3 regions of the Ruegeria sp. G7 genome follow, and region 1 is predicted to be linked to each of the others. Evidence: riboswitches for the same ligand, from Rfam matches in the RefSeq annotation. Region 1 holds a riboswitch; each other region holds the start of a gene.

Region 1 (8,007 bases):
CATGCGGCGGGTCTCGGGGGTGTAGTTTTTAGCGAACCATCCGGCCAGCGCGATCAGTCGATCGATGGCTTCAGCCTCCGAGACTTGTCGTCCTGTCTCGACCCCGTCAGCGCGCAGAATCAGGCCATCCGGGCTGGCTTCCAGTCGAATATCCGCCGAATCCGCTGCAAGCAGCCGCTCGGGTCCGGTGTCCACCGCAAACCCGAATTTGGCGGGCAGGGAAGGCAATTCCGACAGGCGGTCAATCAGTTCCTGCGTCAGTCGCGTAGTCAGGTCGTCTGTTTCATAAAGCGGCGAGACCAGAATGTTGCGCCGTACCTCAATGCCGGGTTCGGCGTCCAGCAAGTCCAGCGCGGACAGTTCGGCCAGTAGTGGCTGATGATCCGCCTCGGCCACCCCGCGCAGTTGCAGGTTGGCGCGGTTGGTCAGATCGATGGTGCCATTGCCGAATTGTTCGGCCAGTTCGCACAAGCCCAAGGCCTGCACGGCGTTCAATCGCGCCAGTCGCGGACGAACACGCACCACGAGGCCGTCGCCCGACATCATCGGACGGTGCGCGCCGGGGCACCACCCCTGAACGATGGGGCCGCTCATCCCAGCCCCTCCAGATTGGCGCGGATCGAATTCCGGCGGGTGTCCCACAGACCCGCCTCCAGCAGCGCGCGGAACCGGTCCTGCATGGCCTGATGCGCTTGCGGATTGGATTCCTGCAAAAACGCATCCACCTCGGCATCGCCCAGCGTGGCATCGTGGTAGAGGTCAAACAGATGCGGCGCGACGGTGCCCGACAGATGCGCGAAGGAGGCCATGTGATCCAGCGTCGCGGCGATCTCGGCAGCCCCTCGGAAGCCATGCCGCTGCATCCCGGCGATCCAGCCGGGATTGGCGGCGCGGGCATGGACGACGCGGCTGATCTCTTCGGGCAAAGTGCGGGCGCGTGGGTTTTCGGGGTTGGTATTGTCCAAGTGGTAAAGCTGCGCGGTTCCGCCGGTGATCTTCTTGGCGGCAGCGAACCCGGCCTCATGCGTGGCATAGTCATTGGCCAGCAATAGGTCGGTCTCGGTCAGGTCCTGCAGGTGGACAAAGCTGTCGGCATTGGCGACGCGCTGGGTGATGCCGTCTTTGTCCTGCGCGATATGCTCGCCTTCCAGCGCAAAGGAACTCGCGTTGAGCCATGCTTCACCCGCCTGTGCCCGCGCCTCGTCGGTATAGGTTTCGGACAGGTGGGTCATGTTCAGACCATAGCTGCCGGGGGCCGGGCCATAGACGCGGGCCGCCGGTTCCTGACCGGCATAGGGGTTCCAGTCCGGGGCCTCATCCCGAGCGGACAGGGCGCGAATGGCTTGACCATAGAGCGTCGAGAGCGTCGGGAATACGTCGCGGAACAGGCCCGAGACCCGCAGAGTCACGTCCAGACGCGGGCGGCTAAGGTCGGTGATCGGCAGTACCTCGATGCCCGAAACCCGCTCGGAGCCCTTGTCCCAGACCGGTTTCACGCCCAGCAGGTGCAGCGCCATGGCAAACTCTTCCCCCGCGGTGCGCATGGTGGCCGAGCCCCAGAGATCGACGATCAGACCTTTGGGATAGTCGCCTTCCTCCTGCAAATGCCGCCGCACCAGTTCCTCGGCCAGTTTCACGCCTTGGGTATAGGCCGCGCGGGTCGGGACCGAGCGCGGGTCGGTGGTGTAGAGGTTTCGCCCTGTCGGCAGCACGTCCGAACGCCCGCGATAAGGAGAGCCGGATGGACCAGCCTCGATCCGTTTTCCGGCCAGCGCGTCGATAAGACCCTGCCTTTCGGCATGGGCCGACGGCGCGGGGTCGAAATTGCCAGCCACTTCGGGGACGCGACCAAAGATGTGCAGCCCGTCGCCGAACTGGCTTTCCTTGATGTCACAGACGAAGCGGTCGATGCGGGTGATCGCCTCGGCGGTGCAGGTGGCCTGATCTAGCCCCAGATCGCTTTCCAGCCCAATGGCCTGCGCCTCGTCACGGATGTCTTCTTGCAGCCGGTCGCGGCGCTTGGGGTCGAGCCCATCGGCGTTTGAGAACTCATCCAGCAGCGATTCCAGACGCACCATCCGGTCGGGCGTACCGCTTTCTTTCAACGCGGGGGGGATATGGCCCAGTGTGACGGCTCCGATCCGGCGTTTGGCCTGCGCGGCTTCGCCGGGATCGTTGACGATGAAAGGGTAGATCACCGGTAGGTCGCGGATCAAAGCCTCGGGCCAGCAATCCGCGGACAAAGCGACCGATTTGCCCGGCAGCCATTCCAGCGTGCCATGGGCGCCGATATGGATCAGCGTATCGGCTTTAAGGCTTTTGCGCAGCCACAGGTAAAACGCGACATAGCTGTGGCGCGGGGTGCGAGACAGGTCGTGGTAGTCGTCATCGCGCAGCTCGGGTGTACCGCGCTCCGGCTGCAGAGCGATCAGAGCCTTGCCACGGCGCAGGGCGGTGAAATGGAATGCGCCGTCTGAGAATACCGGGTCATCTTCGGCGTTGCCCCAGACGGTTTGCAGGTCTGCGTGCAGGTTTTCAGGCAATTCGGCCAGCGCGGTCAGATAATCCGCCAGAGGCCATGAAATCCGCGCATCCAGCAGCGTCTCAGCAATCGGCTCAGCAGGCGCGGTGTCATAGCCTTCGTCTTGCAGATCGGCCAGCATCGCCTCGGCCGAGGCCAGTGCGTCCAGACCCACCGCATGAGCCATCTGCCAGTTTTTGCCGGGATAGGTGGACAGCACCAGCGCCGGAACCTGATCTGCTTTGGGTCTGTCCACCAGATTCAGCCAGCCGGTGACGCGGTCGATGATCGACTCGATCCGTTCGGGTTCGGCCCGGTGGGCAAAGCGGGAATATTCCAGATGCGGGTCGCGTTTGCCGGGTTCCTTGAAGGACGCAATGCCTGCCGAAATCCGCCCGTCCACCTCGGGCAGCACCACATGCATGGCAAGGTCGGCGGGGGACAGGCCGCGTTCCGCCTCGGCCCAGGCTTTGCGGCGCGAAGTGGCAAGGGCGACCTGGAACACCGGTACATTGGCAGCGTCCAGAGGGGATGTGCCCGACGCGCCTTTCCCCGAAAAGGAGGTTGCGTTGATGATCGCCGAGGGGGTCAGCGCCACGACCTGTTCGCGTAGCCAATCGGCGGCTGCGGGCGCTTTCAACGAGGGGGCGAACAGGCCCAAGGCCTCATACCCCCGCGCGCGCAGGCTGCGTATCAAGGCTGCGACCGGGGCGGTGTCGGCAGAGGTCAGATAGGCGCGGTAGAACGTCACGAGGATGCGTTTGGCATCGCCGGAGAACGCTGTGTCCACCGGGATCACACCGCGATCCGGGCACCAGGCGCCGCATTCGGGGATCGTTTTGGCCCCCATTACCGGCCCGGCATAGAGACCCGCCGCCAGCGCCATTTGCGCCAGCGCTGCTTGTGCCGCGACTTCACCGCCTGTGTCGCAGAGATGTGCCAAACGGCGGAGGGTCGAGACAGGCAAGGTGGAATAGTCGTCCAGCCGCGTGTCTTCGCGCCCATCGGCAGGCAGGACGGCCAGGGCAATTCCTTTGGCCTGCGCAAGCGCCAGAACCTGCTGCAGCCCGTAGGCCCAATAGGGCACCCCGCCGATCAGGCGGATCAGGATGCCCTTCGCGCCCTCCAATGTCTGTTCGACATAGGTGTCGACGGACAGGGGGTGTTTCAGCGCCGTCAGATTGGCCAGCCGCAGGGTCGGCATGCGCCCATCGGGACCGCCGCCACGATGCCAGCCTGCCGCGAAAGCGCCGAGGTCGCTGTCGGAAAAGGACAGCACCACCAGATCCGCCGGGCTCTGGCCCAGATCGGTCGGGGTCTCGGTTTCTTCGAGCCCGTGGCTTTCGCGGAAGACGACGTGCATGGCTTACTCGGCGGCCTCGGCCACACCCACGAGGATGTCGCGGATTTCGGCTTCCTTGATGTCGTCATGCTCGGCAATGACCACAAGGCGCGAGCGGCGGTCTTCGCCGGGCTCCCAAGGACGGTCGTACTGATGACGTACACGCGCACCCACGGCCTGTACCAACAGGCGCATCGGTTTGCCCTGAACGGCGGCATAGCCTTTGACGCGCAGGATGTTCAGTTCCTTGGCCAGACGTTCGATCTTGGCAACCAGATCCAGCGGGTCAGACTGTTCCGGCAACTCGACGATGATGCTTTCGAAATCGTCATGCTCATGATCGTGGTGGCCGTCGTGATGCGAGGGACGTGCGTCCATGTCATCCTCGGCGGCGGCTTCAAGACCCAGCACGACGCGGACGTCAACGGCACCTTCGGCGACCTCAACCACGGGCAACGGGCGCGGGGCTTCGGCGGCGATAATCTCGCGTGCCTTGGCGACACCTTCGGGACCGGCCAGATCGGGCTTGGTCAGCAGGATGATATCGGCGCAGGAAATCTGATCCTCGAACACTTCGGACAGGGGCGTTTCGTGGTCAATCGAGTCATCGGCCATGCGCTGGGCGTCCACCGCCTCGACATTGGGCGCGAAGCGACCTGCGGCCACGGCTTCGGCATCGGCCAGAGCGATCACGCCATCGACGGTGATTTTCGAACGGATATCGGGCCAGTCGAAGGCTTTCAGCAGCGGTTTGGGCAGGGCGAGGCCAGAGGTTTCAATCAGGATGTGATCGGGGCGCGGCTCCAGCGCCATCAGGGCCTCGATCGTGGGGATGAAATCGTCGGCCACGGTGCAGCAGATGCAACCGTTCGCCAGTTCCATGATGTTTTCCGCCGGGCAATCGGGGATGGCGCAGGATTTCAGGATGTCGCCATCGACGCCCACATCTCCGAATTCGTTGACCACAACAGCCAGACGCTTGCCCTGCGGGTTCTGCATCAGATGGCGCACCAGCGTCGTCTTCCCCGAACCCAGAAAGCCGGTGATCACGGTGACGGGGAGTTTTTCGAGATTGCTCATTTCAGGGCTCCAATCGGGGGAATGCGGGCCGCACAGTTTTTGCGGAAATGTTCAGGGCGTTCGCGCCATTTGACCAGACCGTCCTCGGTCGCGAGGTACTTGGTGGCGCCGTCAACGATCACGTCGACATGGTCGGTTTCGTTCAGGTGTTCGTACACGAAGGTCCAACGATCCGGTCCGCCACGCAGGACGATGGAACAACCCTCGTCACAGTTCGACAGGCATTCGACGGCTTTCAGGGTGATCCCGTCGGGCAGGTCGGCCTGTTCCAGAGCCTTGTGCAACAAGGTGCCGGGGCGTTGCGCATCGTCCTCGACGGGCAGCCCGCGACGGCAGGTGGTACAAACCAGCAATTCGACCGGAGCGGTCTCGGTCATGTCTCTCATCCCCCAAATCCTCTTCGTGGGGGACGGGGTTTCATGCGGGTCCATTGACCCGACACCGGAACACCCCGTCCGGTTTCATCTTCGGGCGCTGGCAGGTCTCCCGGCTTGCGGATGTCAGAGGCGTCCTCTGTCGGATGTCCCGCCTTCCCGGCATTCGCCAGTGGCTTGGGCACCCTCTCCGGTCACGGTCGCGGGGGCGGCTGCGTTTGACGGATGATCCGCTGACGCATTCCCTTTTCATCTGCTGTCGCAGACACCAACGAAAGGGACATGCGGCAGGGTTGCCCCGCTTGTCAAGCGCAACACGCTGATCCGTGATCACGCGGGTAAAAAGCGACCTGTCCGGGTCGCTGGGCGGCATGATCCGGTTGGGCCGACATGCTGGCATGGTTTGCAAAACGCGAACAGGAGGATGCGGCGCATGAAAGTAGGGTTTATCGGGCTGGGCAATGTGGGGGGCAAGCTGTCAGGATCGCTGCTGCGCAACGGGATTGATCTGACGGTGCATGATCTGAACCCCGATCTGGTGGCCGCGTTTGTCACGCAGTGGGCCAAAGCGGCTGAAAGCCCGGCCCAACTGATGCGCGATTGCGATGCGGTGATCACCTGCCTGCCGTCGCCCGCCGCCTCGGATGCGGTGATGCAAGAGATGCTGCCCGAGGTCACTCCCGGCAAAATCTGGATGGAAATGTCGACCACCGACGAAGCCGAGGTCAAACGCCTTGGCGCGATGGTGATCGAGCGGGGCGGGGCTGCGGTGGATTGCCCGGTTTCAGGCGGCTGCCATCGGGCCGCGACGGGCAATATCTCGATCTTCGCGGGCTGTGATCGCGAGACGTTCGAGCGTATCCTTCCCTTCCTGACGACCATGGGGCGACGCATCCTGCATACGGGCGAACTGGGCTCGGCGTCGGTGCTGAAAGTGCTGACCAATTATCTGGCCACTGCCAACCTGATCACCTGCGCCGAGGCTTTGGTGACCGCAAAGGCCGCCGGGATGGACCTTGGCACCACCTATGAGGCGATCAAGATTTCCTCGGGGACATCCTTTGTGCATGAGACGGAAAGTCAGGTCATCCTGAACGGCTCGCGCGATATTTCGTTCACCATGGATCTGGTGAGAAAGGATATCGGCCTGTTTCAGGAGGTCGCCGACCGCGCCGGAGTGCCGCTTGAGATCAACCCGTTGATGATCAAGATTTTCGAAGACGGGATCGCGCGCTATGGCGAGCGCGAGCTGTCGCCGAATATCATCAAACGGCTTGAGGACGCGACGGGGCTTGAAATTCAGGCCCCGGGCTTCCCGCCCGAGATGCAGGACGATGAACCCGAAGAACCGGGCTATGAGGTCGTCCCCCAGAACCGCAGGGTATCATAGACACGTTTGCATCAGGCGCGACCGGTCTGCGGGCTGCAGCACGTGTTTCGGGTTGATTGCCGAGTGGTTTTTGTGCCTTTGTCTGGGCGAATTTGGGAAATACGGAGCGTCCAGTGAAAACCCGCACCCCGCACACCCATCGTGAGCTGGAGCTGCTTGATGTCCTCAGACGTCTTGGCGGCACGGCCCGGAACTCGGAACTGGCCAAGACGCTCGGCGTGTCCGAGGAGACCGTGCGGCGCACGATCAAGTCGCTGGCGTCTTCGGGGGCCGTCGAACGGGTGCATGGTGGTGCCTATCTGGCAGGCACACAAGGCGATCCCAGCTTCTTCCACCGCATTGCGCAGCATTCCGAGGAAAAGCGATTGATTGCCGGGCATGTGGCGGGCCTGATCCGGGACGGTATGACCGTGTTTCTGGATGTCGGATCTACCACCGCCTACGTCGCCGAGGAGTTGCGTCAGTCTGGCAATCTCACCGTCGTGACCAACTCGATCGGGGTCGGGCAGACGCTTGCCGGGACGCCGGGCAACCGTGTGCACCTGCTGGGTGGCGAACTGCAAAGCGATGAGCGCGGCGCTTTCGGCCATGTCACGCATCGGCAGGTGCAGCGCTATGCCTTCGATGTGGCCGTGCTCAGCATCGATGCGATCTCGGCGCGGCGGGGGTTCCTGTACCACAGCTCGGTCGAGGCTGATCTGGCAAGCGTTGTGGCGGGGAATGCGGATCGGCTGCTGGTGGCGGCGGCGCATTTCAAGTTTGGTGAAACCGCGCCATACGTTGGTCCCGAACCGCGCATGATCGATCAGCTTGTCACCGATCAGGCACCCGGCGGAGACGTCGCCAACGCATTGAATCAATGGGGTATTGAGGTCCAGATCGCGGTTGCAAGCGGGGTGCAGGCCGCAGGCTGACGTGGGTGTGTTCGTTGAGGCTGATCTTTGGAAAAATGGCAGCCCGTAGGGGAATCGAACCCCTCTTTCCAGGTTGAAAACCTGGCGTCCTAACCGATAGACGAACGGGCCATTTGGTTCAAACAAGCAAAATGGCAGCCCGTAGGGGAATCGAACCCCTCTTTCCAGGTTGAAAACCTGGCGTCCTAACCGATAGACGAACGGGCCACGCTGGCTTGTGGAGGGCCTTTTACGGTTTACCTTCCCCCCCCGCAAGACGAAAAACGCAAGGCTGCGCAACTTTTTTGGCCGCCTCCGCAGGGCTTTGAAACGGGTATCAGACGGCCTCTGCGGCATCCTCCAACCGCAGCTGCACGCTCTGCCGACCGCCCCAGGAATTCACCTCA
Region 2 (8,007 bases), 2.9 Mb from region 1:
ACCGCAATGCGCGCCGCCCGTTCCATGTCAGACCTCGACTTCGACCTTGCCGATGGGGTTTGAACAACAGGCCAGAATGTAACCTGCCTCGATATCGTCTTCCGAAATACCGCCATTGTGAACCATGTGCACCTCGCCCGCGGTCTTTCTGACTTTGCAGGTGCCGCACACCCCGAAGGTACAGCCCGACGGTATGTTCAGCCCGACCGAGCGCGCGGCGACCAGAACGGTGTCCGTTTCGGCCACTTTGGCCGTCACGCCCGAGGCGGCGAACACGATCTCGGCACTGCTGTCGTCGTCGGGGACAACATCATCCAGCGCAGGCTGATCGGCCTCGGTCTCGATCGGGGCACCAAAGCTTTCCTGATGATAGTTGTCCATGTCGAAACCCAGACCCACCAGCGCGTCACGCACGGCCTGCATGAAAGGTTCCGGGCCGCAGCAATAGACTTCGCGCTCAAGATAATCGGGGGCCATCAAGCCCAGCATCAGCTGGTTGAACTGGCCTTGATACCCGGTCCAGGGGCGGTATTCGTCCGCTTCTTCGACGACGAATTTCAGATCCAGACCGTGGGTTCGGCTGGCCATCTGCTCCAACCGTTGGCGAAAGATAATCTCGGACGGGCGCTTGGCGCAGTTGATGAACACAACGTCCAGATCGCGCCCTTCATCCCACATGCAAGTCGTCATCGACATCATCGGCGTGATACCCGATCCGGCCGAGATGAACAGAAACTTGCGCGCCGTGCTTTGGGCATTGGTGAACAGACCCGCAGGCCCGATCGCGCGCAGCCGCATCCCCGGCTGCAGATTGTCCAGCATCCAGCGCGTGCCGATACTGTCGGGCTGCGCCTTCGCCGTGATGGTGATCGATCGGGGCCGCGATGGCGAGGACGAGATCGTGTAGGTCCGATGCACGACACCGCCCGGTTGACCCGGAGCGGGAATCTCAAGCGTCAGAAACTGGCCGGGTTGATAAGCGAACATCGCGCCCGAGGGGGCCCGAAAGGTAAAGCTGGCTGTGTTCGGCATTTCGGGTACCACCGAGACGCATTCCAGCGTCTCATCATCCTGCCAGAGCGTGGCCATTGGGCTAAGATCATTCATGGCGTCACTCCGCAGCGATGGTTTCGGGGCTCAGACGTGCTGACAGGGTCCTGCAGTACCAGTCGGTGAACTGCAGCACGCCCGATTCCTGAGTGTCCGAATACGGGCCAGGTACATAGGCCGGGCTGTTGATGCCCTGCTGATTGTCCTCGACCACGCGACGATCTTCATCATTGGTGGCGATCCAGACCTCGGTCAGCCGCTTGATGTCGTAATCCAGCCCTTCCACGGCATCTTTGTGAACCAGCCATTTTGTAGTGACCTCGGATTCGGTCGCGCTGACGGGGGTGACGCGGAAGACGATCGAATGATCCGGCAGGAAGTGATTCCACGTCGTCGGGTAATGAAACTGTAGCAACGCTCCGGCATCGGCAAACGGAACCCGGCCCAGCCAGCGCCGCACAGCTGCCTTGCCATCCATGGTATAGCTTTCGGCCCCCTCTTTCAGCGGCATCCGCGCCACCCGAAACTGGCCATCGGTGCTCAGATGAAAGTTCGACGGCACCCCGGCGGCCTCGCACCGGTCGAAATGTGCCTGCAGATGTGCAGGCGTTTCACCGCCTTCGCCGATGCCGGTCACGCTGGGATCGTCAGGATAAGTGCGGCAAAGCGCAGGATGATTACCACCGCAGTGATAACATTCTCGGTTGTTCTCCCAGACCAGCTTCCAGTTCCCGTTCTCGATGATCGAGCTTTCATAGGCCACCTTGGCGTTGCCAAGATCATGCGGTTCAAGATAAGGCCGCGCCACATCGGCAAAGGCGTTGAAATCAGGCGCGTCCTCCGCAAGACAGATATAAACAAGCCCCGCCAATTCACGGCAATGCACGGACTTCAGACCGTGCTGCTTGGGGTCGAAATCAGGCCCCATATCGCGCGCCCACAGAAGCGATCCGTCCAGTTCATAGGTCCATTGGTGATACGGGCAGACCAGCTTGGGCGCGTTCCCCTTTGCGGCCTTGCAGATGATCGAGCCCCGATGCCGGCAGGTGTTGTGAAATGCACGAATCTGGTTGTCTGTGCCGCGCACGATGATCACGCGATATGCACCGATGGTATAGGTGACGTAATCACCCGACTTCACCAATTCGCAGGCCGGTATGGCAAACAGCCATTCGCGATAGTGGATGGCTTCCAGATCAGCCTGAAAAATAGCGGGATCGGTATAGAATGGCTGCTCAAGCGCATAGGCCGGGTTCCGGCGCGCCAACAGGCTTTGAATACTGCTCACTTATGGCTCTCCTGCCGCACGCCGCGGCACTGCTTGGGCAGATGGCAACAGGAGGCCCGCCCGGAAGCGTACGAGGATCACGCCCGGCAACAGCGCCCCCACCGCCACCCGCGGTTTGACATATCCACGAGGCTGGTTTCCGGACTTCGAAGGGGCTCGCGCCCGGTTTCGGCACCTTCCCGGGATCCTCGTCCCAGTGGTTGATCGCCGAACCCGACCTTCGTTACCGTTGCGGGGGCAGTGCCGGATTTGCACCGGCTTCCCAATTCTCCGCTGTCCGAGAATCAAACAGCGGCACCTCGTAGCGGCAAGATAAATTTACACCGCATCACCGCTGAAAGGCTTGCGACATTTCCCGTTCCAAAACAGACACCGCCCTGAATTCGCTGCCGCAAGAGCGAGGCTGTCCTCGGTTTGTTTTTGTTCTTCAATGGGTCAGATCGTCATCATGCAAGCGCAAAAACCCTGCGCTTTAATCGGGGCCGCGCGAGGTCAAGCTTGTCTCTCGGCGGCGGAACCAACACTGCGCCTTTCGAATGGTGCCGCTTAGCGGCGGGATCGATCATCGAACGCACCGTCTTATCGGTGGACGAAATCGCATCGACACATTTAGCGGCGATCACCCTGTTGACGACCCCCGGCAGGTCGCCTAAACGAGAACTCAAGGGCCCTTCTGGTGGAACGGTAGACACGAAGCATTCAAAATGCTTTGCCTCACGGCGTCCCGGTTCGAATCCGGGGAAGGGCACCATTCATCTCCACGACAACACGCATCGTTTCCACAAACTGGTCTGTCGCGTAACACTGCGGCTTTGCCCATCACCCCGTTTGCCCGAAATGCGCCATACCGGGCGCATGCTCCCGGGCGCGCCGCAAACACCGCGTGGGTGTGATCATGCGGCGGTATCAAGTGAAAAACCGCTATCGCGCGAAATGAGGCGACCACAGAGGTTGACCCCTCGACATGCGCATGGTTTGGCTTGGCGCAACACTTGCCGGGATATTTGTATCATATGTTGCGATCACTTTATGACTGGACCATTCGTCTGGCCGAGCACCCCCATGCGCTTTGGGCGCTGGCCGTTGTTGCCTTTATTGAAAGCTCATTTTTTCCGATCCCGCCCGATGTTCTGATGATCCCGATGATCCTTGCACGACCATCGCGGGCGTGGCTGATCGCATCCGTCGCGCTGGTGGCCTCGGTATTGGGTGGGATTTTGGGCTATGCAATCGGCGCGTTTTTCTACGAGAGCCTTGGCCAACCCGTATTGGAAGCAATGGGCAAAGCGCATGCGATGGAAGAATTCAACACGCGCTTTAATGACTTCGGCTTTTGGGCCGTGCTTGCGGCCGGCGTTACGCCATTTCCCTACAAAGTCATCACAATCATGTCCGGATGGACCGGGATGCCGCTGGGTACCTTCATTGCAACATCAATCCTGGCCCGCGCGCTGCGGTTCTTCTTGGTCGCCGGGCTGCTTTGGAAATTTGGCGAACCGATCCGGGACTTCATCGAAAAACGTCTGGGCCTGATGTTCACCCTGTTCATCATCCTGCTATTTGGCGGGTTTCTGGTGGTGAGATACCTATGACACGAAACGCCCTGATCTTACTGGCAGCTTCCGGGTCGGCCGCCCTGCTTTTGGGGGCCTGGGCATTTCAGTATCTCGGCGGGCTGGCACCTTGCACAATGTGCATCTGGCAACGCTATCCGCATGGCGCGGCGGTGATCCTGGGCGTATTGGCGCTGGCGTGGCCCGGGGCCCGCGCCCTGCCCTTGCTCGGGGCGCTTGCTGCGGCGACCACCGCCGGGATCGGCTTTTTTCATGCCGGCGTCGAAAAAGGCTGGTGGGAGGGGCCCACGACCTGCACATCCGGCCCCATCGGCGGGCTGAGCGCCGAAGAATTACTGGATCAGATCATGTCCGCCCCGCTGGTGCGTTGTGACGATATCGCGTGGGAAATGCTGGGGGTGTCCATGGCTGGCTGGAATGGCGTGCTCTCTAGCGTATTGGTTCTGATCTGGCTCGCCGCATGGCGGGCGCGCTAGGCGCTACTGCTGATCCAGTTCCGCGTCCCAGTACAAGAAATCGATCCAGCTTTCGTGCAGATGATTGGGCGGGAATTTGCGGCCAATGTTACGCAATGCCTCGGCATCGGGCTGACGCGGTGGCTTGTTCAGCGACATTCTGGCCTGACGCAAGGATTTCGATCCCTTGCGCAGGTTACACGGGCTGCAAGCCGCAACCACGTTCTGCCAGCTTGTAACCCCGCCTGCCGCACGCGGCACCACATGGTCAAAGGTCAGATTTTCGCGACTGCCGCAGTACTGACATTTGAATTCGTCCCGCAAAAATAAATTAAAGCGCGTGAAGGCCACGCGCTTTCTGGGTTTTACATAGTCTTTCAGAACAACGACCGAGGGTATTCGGATCTCGGTACTGGGGCTTCGGACAACTTCGTCGTATTCGGCAACGATATCGACCCTGTCCAGCCAAGCCGCCTTTATTGCCTCCTGCCAGGGCCACAAGGACAAGGGATAATAGGACAACGGCCGGTAATCGGCGTTCAAAACCAATGCCGGATGATGCTTGAGCGCACCGGTTTCCCTGACAAATTCGGCCCTGAAGTCTCCGTCCATATTGAATCGCTCCTCGCTCTGCTCTGCCCGTTTGTGACATCAGAGCGGGGAACACCCGCCCCGGCCTTACGCTGACTATATCTCGTGTTAAATCTCTGACAAGTGCCGAGTTCACACAACATCTCGGGTATTCGTTATGCCGAATCCGTAACAGATAAGTGACACTTATCCACAGGTTGCGCTGATGTGGCGCGGACGCTATGGCGGGGCATGTCCTGGTTCATTCGTTTCAACAAACCCTATGACGTGCTGCCGCAGTTCACGGACCGCGCCAATGCGGACTCGCCCCGCAGCACGCTGTCGGATTTCATCGACCTGCCCGGCGTCTATCCTGCCGGTCGTCTGGATCGCGACAGCGAGGGGCTGATGCTATTGACCGATCAGGGGCGTCTGCAGGCGCAGATATCCGACCCCAAGCACAAAATGACCAAGACTTATTGGGTTCAGGTCGAAGGGCTTCCCGATGCGGCGGCGCTGACTGCGCTGCGCCAGGGCGTCGAACTGAAAGACGGCCTGACCCGGCCCGCCAAGGCGCGCCTGATTGACGAACCCGAGGACCTCTGGCCGCGTACCCCACCGATCCGGGTGCGCCAGACCGTGCCGGACTGCTGGCTTGAACTGACACTCCGCGAGGGTCGCAACCGTCAGGTACGCCGGATGACGGCAGCCGTCGGCCACCCGACCCTGCGTCTGATCCGCGCCCGCATCGGAGACTGGTCGCTCGACGGGCTTGCGCCCGGACAGTGGGACAGCCTGCCCATGCCCACCCTGAGCGTGGCACCACAGCGCAAACGCGACCGCCGCCTGCGTCGGTGACAAAAACCGCGCGATGTGATAGGCTTAAGGGATGAAGGTGACACCAGACATCCCGGCCCCATCGGCCATTCTGGAAGCCGCGCTTTATGTCGATGATCTGGACGCGGCCGAAGACTTCTATGGCCAGATACTGGGCCTTGAGAAAATCCAGCGCGTGACCGATCGCCATGTGTTCTATCGGGTCGGTGGGTCGGTTCTGCTGCTGTTCAACGCCGATGAGACCGAGAAACCACCCGGCAACCCCGACCTGCCCGTCCCGCCGCATGGCGCACGCGGACCGGGCCATGTCTGCCTTGTACTCAGCCGCGATGACATCGCCGTAATGCGCAAGCACCTGCTGGACTGGAACGTTCCGCTGGATACCGAGTTCGACTGGCCCAACGGGGCCCGCTCACTTTACGTCCGCGACCCTGCAGGAAATTCGATTGAATTCGCCGAGGCGCATCTGTGGGGCTAAGACCCCACGACTAAGCTCAGAGGCTCAGCTTGTCGCGCATGAACGCCAAAGCAACGCTCAGACCATCCGGAGCAATGCCATGGCCCGTGCCCTTCATGACATGGGCATAGACCTCTTTGAACCCGGCACTCTGCAAGGCTTCGGCTGCTTCGGGCAGCGATTGCGGCGGCACAACATCGTCGGCGTCGCCATGCACCAGCAGAACGGGCATCCGGCTGACCACCTCATCCGGCAGCAAATCCGGCTCCAGCAGTCGTCCCGAGAAGGCGACGATCCCGGCCACCGGGTCTTCACGACGCGGGGCGACGTGCAGGCTCATCATGGTGCCTTGGCTGAAGCCAAACAGAACGACCTGCTCGGGCAGAACATCCTCATCCACCATCAGCGCGTCCAGAAAGGCGTTGAAATCCTCAACCGCCATTTCCATCCCGCGCCGGGCCTCTTCCTCGGACGAGCCATCGATCCACGGGATCGGGAACCACTGAAAACCGTTGGGCATGCCGGCAATCTGCTCGGGCGCATCGGGGGCCACGAACAGCGTATCCGGCAGGTGTTCCCCCAGCGGATCAGCCAGACCCAGCAGGTCGGCACCGTTCGCACCATAGCCATGCACAAACACCACGACCGAGCGTGTATCCCCCGAGACCGGCTCTTTCCTCAGCGCATTCAAAACCCGTGTCATCTGATCCCTTCTCTGTCTTTGGCGACCCGGTAATAGGCCCACAACACCCGCGCCGCAACGGATCGCCAGGGCGACCACGCTTCGGCCATCTGGCGTAATTCTTTGTCGGTTGGTCTTTTCGGCAAGTCATAAAGGATGCGCGCCGCCTCTTGCAGGGCCAGATCGCCCGGCGCAATCACATCGGCGCGACCCAGCGAGAACATCGCATAAATCTCGGCGGTCCAGACACCGATGCCCGGCACCTCGGTCAGGATCGCCACCACCTGATCATCCGGTGCATCGCGCAGCGCCTTGTAATCGATCCGCGCCTCGGCCAGCGCACGGGCATAGCGGATTTTCTGACGGCTGAGCCCAACCGCGCGCAAATCGTCATCCGTCGCCCACATGATCTTGCGCGGGCCGGTCAGTTTGGCATCCCGCAACCGCTTCCAGATCGCATTGGCCGACGCCACACTGACCTGCTGGCTGACGATCGCGCTGAGAAGCTGGGCAAACCCATCCGGCTTGCGCCGAAGCGGCAGCGGCCCGGTCTGGTCCATCGCATAAGCCATCCGCGGGCAGGCCCCGGCCAGCCACTCGGCCCCTTCGGTCACGCAGTCCGGTGTTTCGATGATGCGTCCAACGGACATGCGCTCTCCGATAAGTGATCCTTGCCTGCACGTTAGGCGGATGTGCCGCATATGCAACCCGCTTGTGCCACATCGCAATCGCCGATAACCATTTGCCCATGACGATGACCGCAGCCACCCCGGACGACAGCCAGGCCAAGCGCAACGTCGCCGTACTTGTGGCGGCGCAGGCCGTGCTGGGCGCGCAGATGCCGATGATGTTCATCGTCGGCGGGCTGGCCGGGCAATCGCTGGCCAGCAACGCCTGTCTAGCCACATTGCCGATCTCGCTGATCGTTCTGGGCTCGATGATGGCGGCGACGCCGATCTCTGCCATCATGCAGCGCTGGGGGAGGCGCGCGGGGTTTCTTGTCGGCTCAACCGCGGGTGCTGCGGGTGGGGTAATCGGCGCTTATGGCCTGTATCTGGGTTCGTTCCCGTTGTTCCTTGTCGGCAGCTTCCTGA
Region 3 (8,007 bases), on a different contig from region 1:
CGCTTGGCGTGACGCGGATCGGCTTTGCTTCGCCCTATGTGCCCGCCATCAACGACATGGCGGTTGCGTTCCTCGCGGCAGAGGGCGTCGAAACCGTTCGAAGGTCAGAGGTGTCAGAGACGCTTGGAAACCAAGGGCAAGGTGCGCTAAGCCCGGACGCGGTCTTTGAACTTGGCCTGAATGCCGACCATCCAGAGGCCGAGGCGATTGTCTTATCGTGCACCGATATGCGCAGTGTCGAAACGCTGGACCGGCTGGAGGCAACTGTCGGGAAGCCGGTGATAAGCTCGAATCAAGCTCTCCTGTTTGCGGCGCTTTGTGCGCTAGAGCATCCCGAGCCCGTAGAAGGCTTCGGGCGTTTGCTGGCAATGCCGCGCGGGCATTGTTTTGCCGGACAGCACAGTATCGACTAGGGTGATTATAACTCGGTCCAGTATTCCACACCGCCTGAAGGACGATACAGGAGGAACCTATGGCAGACCCAAAGCTTAGAACGACCCAAGGCAACGGACGTCTATTCGATAATGTTCTGGATACGATCGGAAACACGCCGGTTATTCGTATCAATAATCTGGGGCCCAAAGGCGTCACCCTTTTTGTGAAATTCGAAGCCTTCAACCCGGCGGGCTCGGTCAAGGACCGGCTGGCGGTCAATATCATTGAGGCTGCAGAACGCAGCGGCGCGCTGAAACCGGGGCAAACCGTGGTCGAGGCAACCAGTGGGAATACCGGCATCGGGCTCGCCATGGTTTGCGCCCAGAAAGGCTATCCTCTGGTTGTGACCATGGCCGACAGTTTTTCGGTCGAGCGTCGGCGTCTTATGCGGATGCTTGGGGCGAAGGTGATCCTTACGCCGCGTTCGGAAAAAGGGTTTGGCATGTACCGCAAAGCCGCCGAACTGGCCGAAGCGCATGGCTGGTTGCTGGCACGGCAATTCGAAACAGAGGCAAACGCAGATATCCACGCCGCCACCACCGCGCAGGAGATTCTAAGCGACTTTAGCGGTCAGCGACTGGATTACCTAGTGACTGGTTACGGTACCGGCGGCACCGTGACCGGCGTTGCCCGTGTCCTGCGCAAAGAGCGGCCTGAGACGAAAATCATCCTCTCAGAGCCTGCGAATGCGCAGTTGATCGGCAGCAAAATTGCCACGGAACGCGGGGCGGACGGCGCGCCACTTGCCAGCCACCCGGCATTTGAACCCCACCCGATCCAAGGCTGGACTCCAGATTTCATCCCCGCCGTTTTGCAGGAAGCAATCGACAATGCCTATTTCGACGAACTGATCCCGGTGGCTGGTTCAAAAGGTGTTGAATGGGCCAGAGCACTGGCCAGCAAAGAAGGTATCCTGACCGGTATTTCCGGGGGTTCCACCTTTGCCATCGCCATCGAGATTGCTGAACGGGCCGAACCCGGTGCGCATATTCTGTGCATGTTGCCCGATACCGGCGAACGATACCTGAGCACGCCGTTGTTCGAAGGAATAGCCGAAGAAATGACCGAGGAAGAAATCGCAATCTCGAACTCGACCCCCGGCTATCAAATGTCCTGAGGCAAGCCTTGCTTGCGGGTATGTTCGCGGTCGGTGCGGCGTTTAAATCAGCCCGAAGCAGGATCGCTATACAGCCTGATGGACCTCGATAATGTTACCTTCAGGGTCATGAAAAAAGATCTGATGCCATTCTTTGGCAAAGGCGGTCCCATAATCGGAATACGGAATTCCATTGGCTTCGAGCACAGTCTTGAAGGCTGCGATATCATCTGTCCGAAACGCGATATGGCCGCGCTCGACCGGGTTGATCGCTTCACCATGTTTAAAGGCCAGATCCAGATTCCGCTCGGCTAGGTGCATCTGCATCGCACCATCCGTGGCGAAACGAATTTTGCCATCATAACCCTTCTCATCCGTGGCCTCCGGGCGTGGAAAGTTCTCGATAGGAATGTTATCCAGGCCCAGCACGTCTGTATAAAAACGATGCAATCGTTCGATATCGTCCGAGACATAGTTGATGTGATGGAATTCGAGTTTCATAGCAGTAGCTTCCACTTGATTTTCAGGGGAAAGAAACCCGATGAACCCTTCTCTGGCAACCCTCAGGCTGGCAAGTGTAGTAACACCGAAGCTTCATCATGCTGGCCAAGTCTGGATCACAGCATAGTGTAGAATTGCCGAAGGTTCAGGGCATCCGGTTCGCGCCGGAGATGTGGAATGGCAAATGCCGCCTGAGCCGTTGCGTCCCCTCTTGTTCCGGAACCCCGCCTATATGGCCTTGAACACAAGTTCGAACATCTGCGCGAATTGGGGTGCAATCAGTCCACCTTAGCGTGGCGGCGTCTCAATGCGTCGGACCGTGCGAATTGCCTGCTGGGCTGTTGCGGGCGTCTGGTCGCCGCACGACAGGTCTTAGGTGCTGAACCGTTTAACGCCGGGTGCGCGCGGTTCTGAATAGCAGCAGAAACACGAAAACCGATCCGATTGAGGTGGTGACAATGCCCACCGGCAATTCCTGTGGCGCCAGCAGCAATCTGCTCAGGATATCTGACCCTGTCAGCAAGGCTGCTCCCACGATCGCGGCAGTCGGCAGCAAATGGCGATGCAAAGGCCCGGCAATGCCGCGTGCGATGTGGGGCACCATCAAGCCGACAAAACCGATCACCCCGGCGACCGAGACAAAAACAGCCGTCGCAAGCGCCGCAACGAAGAACATGCTGAATCGCAGACCCTGCACCGGGACACCCAGAGTGCTTGCTGTCAGATCTCCAGTCAGCAATGCATCAAGCCAACGGCTGCGATAAAGCGAATAGCTTAAGATCAAAAGCAGGCCCACACACACCAATGGGAAGGTTTCCCATCGGGCCAGGCCCAGCCCACCGAGCATCCAGAAGATCACCGAATGCGCGGCCCGGTTGTCGCCGGCAAAGATCAGGTAATTGGTGATGGCCGAAAACAGAAAGGATACCGCAAGCCCCGCCAAAATCAGCTTTTCTGGTGCACTGGTTTTCAACCCATGCACCAGCGCCAAAACGATCCCCGAGGCGACAAGACCGCCGCAGAACGCGGCGAGCGGCAACGTCCAGAACCCCAGAATATCTCCGGTAACGGTAATCACGAATACCGCGCCTGCTGCCGCGCCCGAGGACAGACCAAACAGGAAGGGGTCGGCCAGATCGTTGCGCGTTGTCGTTTGCAGTACCACGCCAACTATCCCAAGCCCTGCACCAATCACTGCCGCAAACAAGGCGCGTGGCAGGCGCAGGTCAAAGACGATGCGGTGCATCGGAGACATCTCGCCACCCACCAACCCGGTGCCAAGCAGCACAGCCTCGACCGTTTCGGAGACCGGAATCGAAGTCGTGCCATAGATGGTCGACACCAGCAAAAGGGCGGTCAGAACGACCGCCCCCAGCAACAGCGTGAGGCCCAATCGGCCCATATCAGTTGAGGCCTGGATGCATGGCCTCGGCCATTTTCGAAATTGCCGCGATATTAGCGGGTCCGGGGGTCAGCTCCTCATAGCGAAGACCAATCCAGCGCTGGTCCTTGACCGCGTCGGTTTGCGACATCACCGGATGTTCCTGCAGGAATTTGAAGGTATCCGCCGCGCCATTGCCGGTCTGATAGTCGAGCAGCACAAGGAATTCGGGGTTCGAAGCGGCAACCGTCTCCCACGAGGTACGACCCCAGCTCGTGTCCATGTCATGGGTGACATTCTGACCGCCTGCCGCCGCAATCATCGCGTCGGGGATCGCGAATTTACCCGCCGTAAACGGAGCATCCGCCGGACCATCCAGCAGGAAGACACGCGGCTTGGCCAGATCGGCAGTCTTGGCTTTGATCGACGAGAGCTCATCTTTCCAGCCAGAAACCAGTGCCTCGGCTTTGTCTTCGACCTGCATGACCTTGCCAAGTCGCAGGACGTCGTCGAACAGCAGGTTCATGCTGGCTTCGGGGCGGTCTTTATCCAGATGCACGCAGCTTTCGGTCAGGATCATGGTCTTGATCCCGAACGGTTCCAGCGTGTCAGGCGTGACATCACCGCCGGGCTTCATGCCATAATACCAACCCGCGAAATACAAATCCGGCTCGACCGCTACAAGGGTCTCGACGGTCGGGTATTTCGGTGCAAGCTCGGGGATGTCGCCGCGTAATTTATCGAACTCGGGGCTTGTCTTGTACCAGCCGGTGATGCCGGTCAGGCCGACGATCCTGTCCTGCAAACCCAGGGCGAAAGCCATGTCGGTCATGTTCATGTCATGCACAACCAGACGCTCGGGGGGCGCATCAAAGACCAGCGGTTCGCCGCAATTGTCGACGGTTATCCCTTGCGCGGCAGCGCCGCTTGCCATGGCAGCAATAAACACCGCGGGCCAGATTGGTTTCACGAATAATCTCCTGAGTTTAAGTGGGAACTGTTGTTCTTCGGATGTCCAGTACCGGAATGACGCGCCCTTCGTGGTGAAAACACAGATAGTCGACACCAAAGGTTTCGCGTACCCGCTCTCCGGTCAGCACCTCATCAACCGGGCCAAATCCCGTCAGCCGCGTGGATTTCATCAACGCGACATGGGTCGCGAATTCGGGGATCATGACCAGATCATGCACGATCATGACCACCGTAATCCCCAGATCCGCAACCAGAGACAGCATGCGCCCTTTCGCATCGGGGTCCAGATGGTTCGTCGGCTCGTCCAGAAACAGAAGCGACGGGTTCTGGGCCAGCGCGCGCGATGTGAGCCCGCTGTCGCTCACCACCGGAAAGCTGCGCCATCCGCTTTTGCGCAAGAGGCGCGAGGCCAGTCAGATTCAGAATCCGGTCCAGCTCTTGCTGGTGCGCACGTGCGGAGCGGTCGGTAAGGATCGGTATCTGGCCCAGAGCCACGTAATCGCGAAGCGACAGACGCCCATCTGGCATCTCTTGCTGGCCGACCACGGCGATAACACGCGCCCGTTCGTTGGCTGAGAACTGCTTGAGGCTTCGCCCATTGATCTGAACATCGCCCAGAGACAGCCCTTCGGCACCGCAAAGCAGATTGAGCAAGGTGGTTTTACCCGCGCCGTTCGGGCCAGCAATCGCCAGAATCGAGCCTTCGGTCAGCTCAAAACTGACATTCTGCAGCAGCACATCGCCATTTAGCGCATAGTATTCGAGGTTCGAGGCAACAAGGAACGGCTGGGGTGTCATAGCGGTACCTGCTGACCAATCGGCGGCATCCGCGATAGGGTCTTAGCGGATAGTGCACCGGGCCGCTCGGTCGCTTTGGTCCAGCCATTCGCGCTTTGTTGGTACTGAAGGGCAAACTCGGCCAATGCGTCAATCTCGGCCGGGGTCTGGATATCACCAAACAGATATTGCGCCTTGCCTACAGCCTGAAAGCCCACAGTCGTCGGGTGCGCACACCCGGCCATGCAATCAACGCCGCGGATCGCAAAGCCCTCGGGCAATCGGGGTGCAAGGGACTCTTGTATTGCCGACAAGGTCTGCGCGCCGGAACAGGTGGCGCAGATCAGCACAAAATGATCAGGAGTCTTCACACACGCGCCCTCTGCCTCTGCCCAGATGCATCGGGAAGGTGCCAAATATGTCAACACGTGTCAGACGTGCCATCAAAGCCTCCTTCCAGGACGCCCCGTCCCGGGTTGGTTGAACATCTGATGGCAGGTCTCCTGACTCGCGGGTCTCGGCTTGGCCATCCTTCCCGGCCGAAAAGGCCAGTGGTTGCTTGGCTTTGCTCGCCGCTTACAGTTGCGGGGGCAGTTACGGGTTTGACCGAAGCGGGCCGCACCGTATTCCCTTTTCATCCCGCGGCCATAGCCTTGGGAACCATCGCAGGACTCAGTGCCTTAGAACAATGGATGGGTCAATATGAAAGTTACCGGGCGTGAGCGGTCGAACGCGCACAATCCCCTTGCCCGCCCTTTCGTGTCCCAGCTGGATTGGATAAGAGGGATCAACCCCTGCATGATGCGCAGGACAGGGTTTCCATCCAATCAGGAGCCAGCCCATGCCTTTTTCCCGCCTCGCTCTGGCCGCAGCCATCGCCATCGCGTCACCCGTTCCGACCCTTGCGCAAGCTGCTGATGAGCGCGCCGCGCCCTTATCGCTCGAGTTGAATACGGTGCAGGAGGTGAACGGCGCCTGCCGTCTGACCTTTGTTGTGCACAATCAAACCGAAAGCGAAATCGAGAAAGCTGCGTTCGAAACCGTCATTTTCGACAAGTCCGGCGGCGTGGTCACGCTGTCGCTGTTTGACTTTCGCGACCTGCCGCGCGACCGGCCGCGGGTGCGTCAGTTCAGCCTGCCTGATCTCGATTGCACCTCGATCCGTCGTGTCCTGATCAATGGCGCAAACAGCTGCGTTGTCAGCGGCTCGGAAAGCGATATCTGTGCAACAGAGTTGAACCTGACCAGCCGGATCGATGTGGAGCTCTTAGGATGAATGCACTTGAGGCCCTGCGCCAGATCGTAGCCCTCGGAGGGCCGGTTGTGGCCATTCTGATCGTCATGTCCGTGCTGGCGCTGGCTGTGACGCTTTACAAGCTGTGGCAATTCACGGTGACCGGTGTTGGGCGGCATCGCGTTCTCACGCAGGCGCTGAACGCATGGGATGCAGGTGATCATCAGACAGCCCGGGCCCGTCTAGCCAAAAGCCACAGCTATCTGGCCCCGTTGGTTGGCGCCGCCATGGATGCGCCGGACTTGCCCGGACTGGATGATCGCCTTGACGCCGAGGCCGGTCTGGCCTTGGCCGGGTTGGAGCGCGGCTTTCGGCTGCTCGATACGGTCGCCCAGCTTGCGCCCCTACTGGGGCTTTTCGGCACGGTTCTGGGGATGATCGAAGCGTTCCAAAGCTTGCAGCAGGCCGGCAGTTCGGTTGATCCATCCCTGCTGGCAGGCGGCATCTGGGTGGCGCTGATCACCACTGCGGTAGGGCTTGCGGTTGCCATGCCGACGTCGATGATACTGTCCTGGTTCGAAAGCCGGACGGCACGCGAGCGCGTCTTCGCCGACAAGGCGCTGCGCACCGTGCTGGTGCCCGGACAGTTGGCCACCGAAGAAGAAACCTTATCCGCCGTGCCGGAACATGCGTAACCGGGCGCCATTTGTCAGGCGCACGTTGTCGATGACACCGCTCATCGATGTAATATTCTTGCTGTTGCTCTTCTTCATGCTCACCTCGACCTTTTCGAAATTCGGCGAGATTGAACTAACGAGCTCAATCGGAGGCAACGCGCAAACCAGCGAACCGTCAGAGCGGACTTTTCTGCAGCTCGGAGCCGACCGTCTGGTATTGAACGGGACATCAACCACGCTGGACGATCTCGTGACGCAGGTCGAGACCGGGCAGCTTCTTGTCAGCCTTGACGACGACGTGACCGCACAGCGCCTTGCGGATTTGCTGGTCCGTCTGCGCGGACGCGACGGGCTCAGCGTGTTGGTGCTGGAGTGAGCGGATGATCCAACCGTCCACCCCCCGCCGCAAGCGCGACTCGACCATTGCCCTGATCAATGTCGTGTTCCTGATGCTGATCTTCTTTCTGATCGCAGGGACCATAGCACCACCGCTGGACCCCGATCTGGATCTTGTAGACACAACCGAACTGGACGGGCGTGAGCCGCCCGACGCGCTGGTGCTGCACAAGGATGGCACGCTCAGCTTCCGTGGCGTGCCAACTGACGCAGAAACATTCATGGCCAATCACATTGAAGGCCCGGTCCGGATCGTCCCGGATCGCGAAGCACCCGGCGCGCGCCTGATCGAAGTCACCGGCCTGCTGCGCCGCAATGGCGCGCCATCCGTGTTTCTTGTAACAAAGCGGACGCTGCAATGATCCGCGGGTCGGTCATAGTTGCCGTATTGGCCATTCTGTTGTCGCTGATCCTGCATATCTTTGGCTTGAGCATGACCGCAGCGCCCGTCGCGGATGCGCCATCCACACAGGGCAATAGCGACGCGGTGGACCTGAGTAACAGTTTCGAAGATCTGGCAGAGACGCCGACCGACCCG

The links. A riboswitch is a leader RNA that binds a small molecule or an ion and turns the genes downstream of it on or off. The one in region 1 is predicted to bind cobalamin.
Region 2: linked by a shared signal. The riboswitch ahead of ACR3EN_RS15300 (aromatic ring-hydroxylating oxygenase subunit alpha) and the one ahead of ACR3EN_RS00645 (DUF1636 family protein) in region 1 are both predicted to bind cobalamin.
Region 3: linked by a shared signal. The riboswitch ahead of ACR3EN_RS17725 (DUF1636 family protein) and the one ahead of ACR3EN_RS00645 (DUF1636 family protein) in region 1 are both predicted to bind cobalamin.

What each region holds. Positions count from the first base shown of each region.
Region 1 is NZ_JBQFIL010000001.1:127,790-135,796, reverse strand. It holds gene cobG (precorrin-3B synthase) at 1-594, opposite strand, end outside; gene cobN (cobaltochelatase subunit CobN) at 591-3,884, opposite strand; gene cobW (cobalamin biosynthesis protein CobW) at 3,888-4,943, opposite strand; gene ACR3EN_RS00645 (DUF1636 family protein) at 4,940-5,320, opposite strand; cobalamin riboswitch at 5,403-5,605, opposite strand; gene ACR3EN_RS00640 (NAD(P)-dependent oxidoreductase) at 5,751-6,707, shown strand; gene ACR3EN_RS00635 (DeoR/GlpR family DNA-binding transcription regulator) at 6,821-7,621, shown strand; tRNA gene ACR3EN_RS00630 (tRNA-Glu) at 7,658-7,732, opposite strand; tRNA gene ACR3EN_RS00625 (tRNA-Glu) at 7,754-7,828, opposite strand; gene recJ (single-stranded-DNA-specific exonuclease RecJ) at 7,938-8,007, opposite strand, start outside.
Region 2 is NZ_JBQFIL010000001.1:3,039,323-3,047,329, forward strand. It holds gene ACR3EN_RS15295 (FAD-binding oxidoreductase) at 28-1,107, opposite strand; gene ACR3EN_RS15300 (aromatic ring-hydroxylating oxygenase subunit alpha) at 1,112-2,338, opposite strand; cobalamin riboswitch at 2,452-2,655, opposite strand; tRNA gene ACR3EN_RS15305 (tRNA-Leu) at 3,006-3,089, shown strand; gene ACR3EN_RS15310 (YqaA family protein) at 3,352-3,930, shown strand; gene ACR3EN_RS15315 (disulfide bond formation protein B) at 3,927-4,388, shown strand; gene ACR3EN_RS15320 (HNH endonuclease) at 4,392-4,979, opposite strand; gene ACR3EN_RS15325 (pseudouridine synthase) at 5,190-5,795, shown strand; gene ACR3EN_RS15330 (VOC family protein) at 5,827-6,252, shown strand; gene ACR3EN_RS15335 (alpha/beta hydrolase) at 6,269-6,934, opposite strand; gene ACR3EN_RS15340 (DNA-3-methyladenine glycosylase family protein) at 6,931-7,563, opposite strand; gene ACR3EN_RS15345 (MFS transporter) at 7,662-8,007, shown strand, end outside.
Region 3 is NZ_JBQFIL010000002.1:203,458-211,464, forward strand. It holds gene ACR3EN_RS17690 (maleate cis-trans isomerase family protein) at 1-413, shown strand, start outside; gene ACR3EN_RS17695 (PLP-dependent cysteine synthase family protein) at 473-1,552, shown strand; gene ACR3EN_RS17700 (VOC family protein) at 1,619-2,032, opposite strand; gene ACR3EN_RS17705 (FecCD family ABC transporter permease) at 2,421-3,434, opposite strand; gene ACR3EN_RS17710 (ABC transporter substrate-binding protein) at 3,436-4,383, opposite strand; gene ACR3EN_RS17715 (hypothetical protein) at 4,400-4,648, opposite strand; gene ACR3EN_RS17720 (ATP-binding cassette domain-containing protein) at 4,596-5,183, opposite strand; gene ACR3EN_RS17725 (DUF1636 family protein) at 5,180-5,533, opposite strand; cobalamin riboswitch at 5,639-5,842, opposite strand; gene ACR3EN_RS17730 (hypothetical protein) at 6,004-6,438, shown strand; gene ACR3EN_RS17735 (MotA/TolQ/ExbB proton channel family protein) at 6,435-7,091, shown strand; gene ACR3EN_RS17740 (ExbD/TolR family protein) at 7,123-7,449, shown strand; gene ACR3EN_RS17745 (ExbD/TolR family protein) at 7,454-7,831, shown strand; gene ACR3EN_RS17750 (energy transducer TonB family protein) at 7,828-8,007, shown strand, end outside.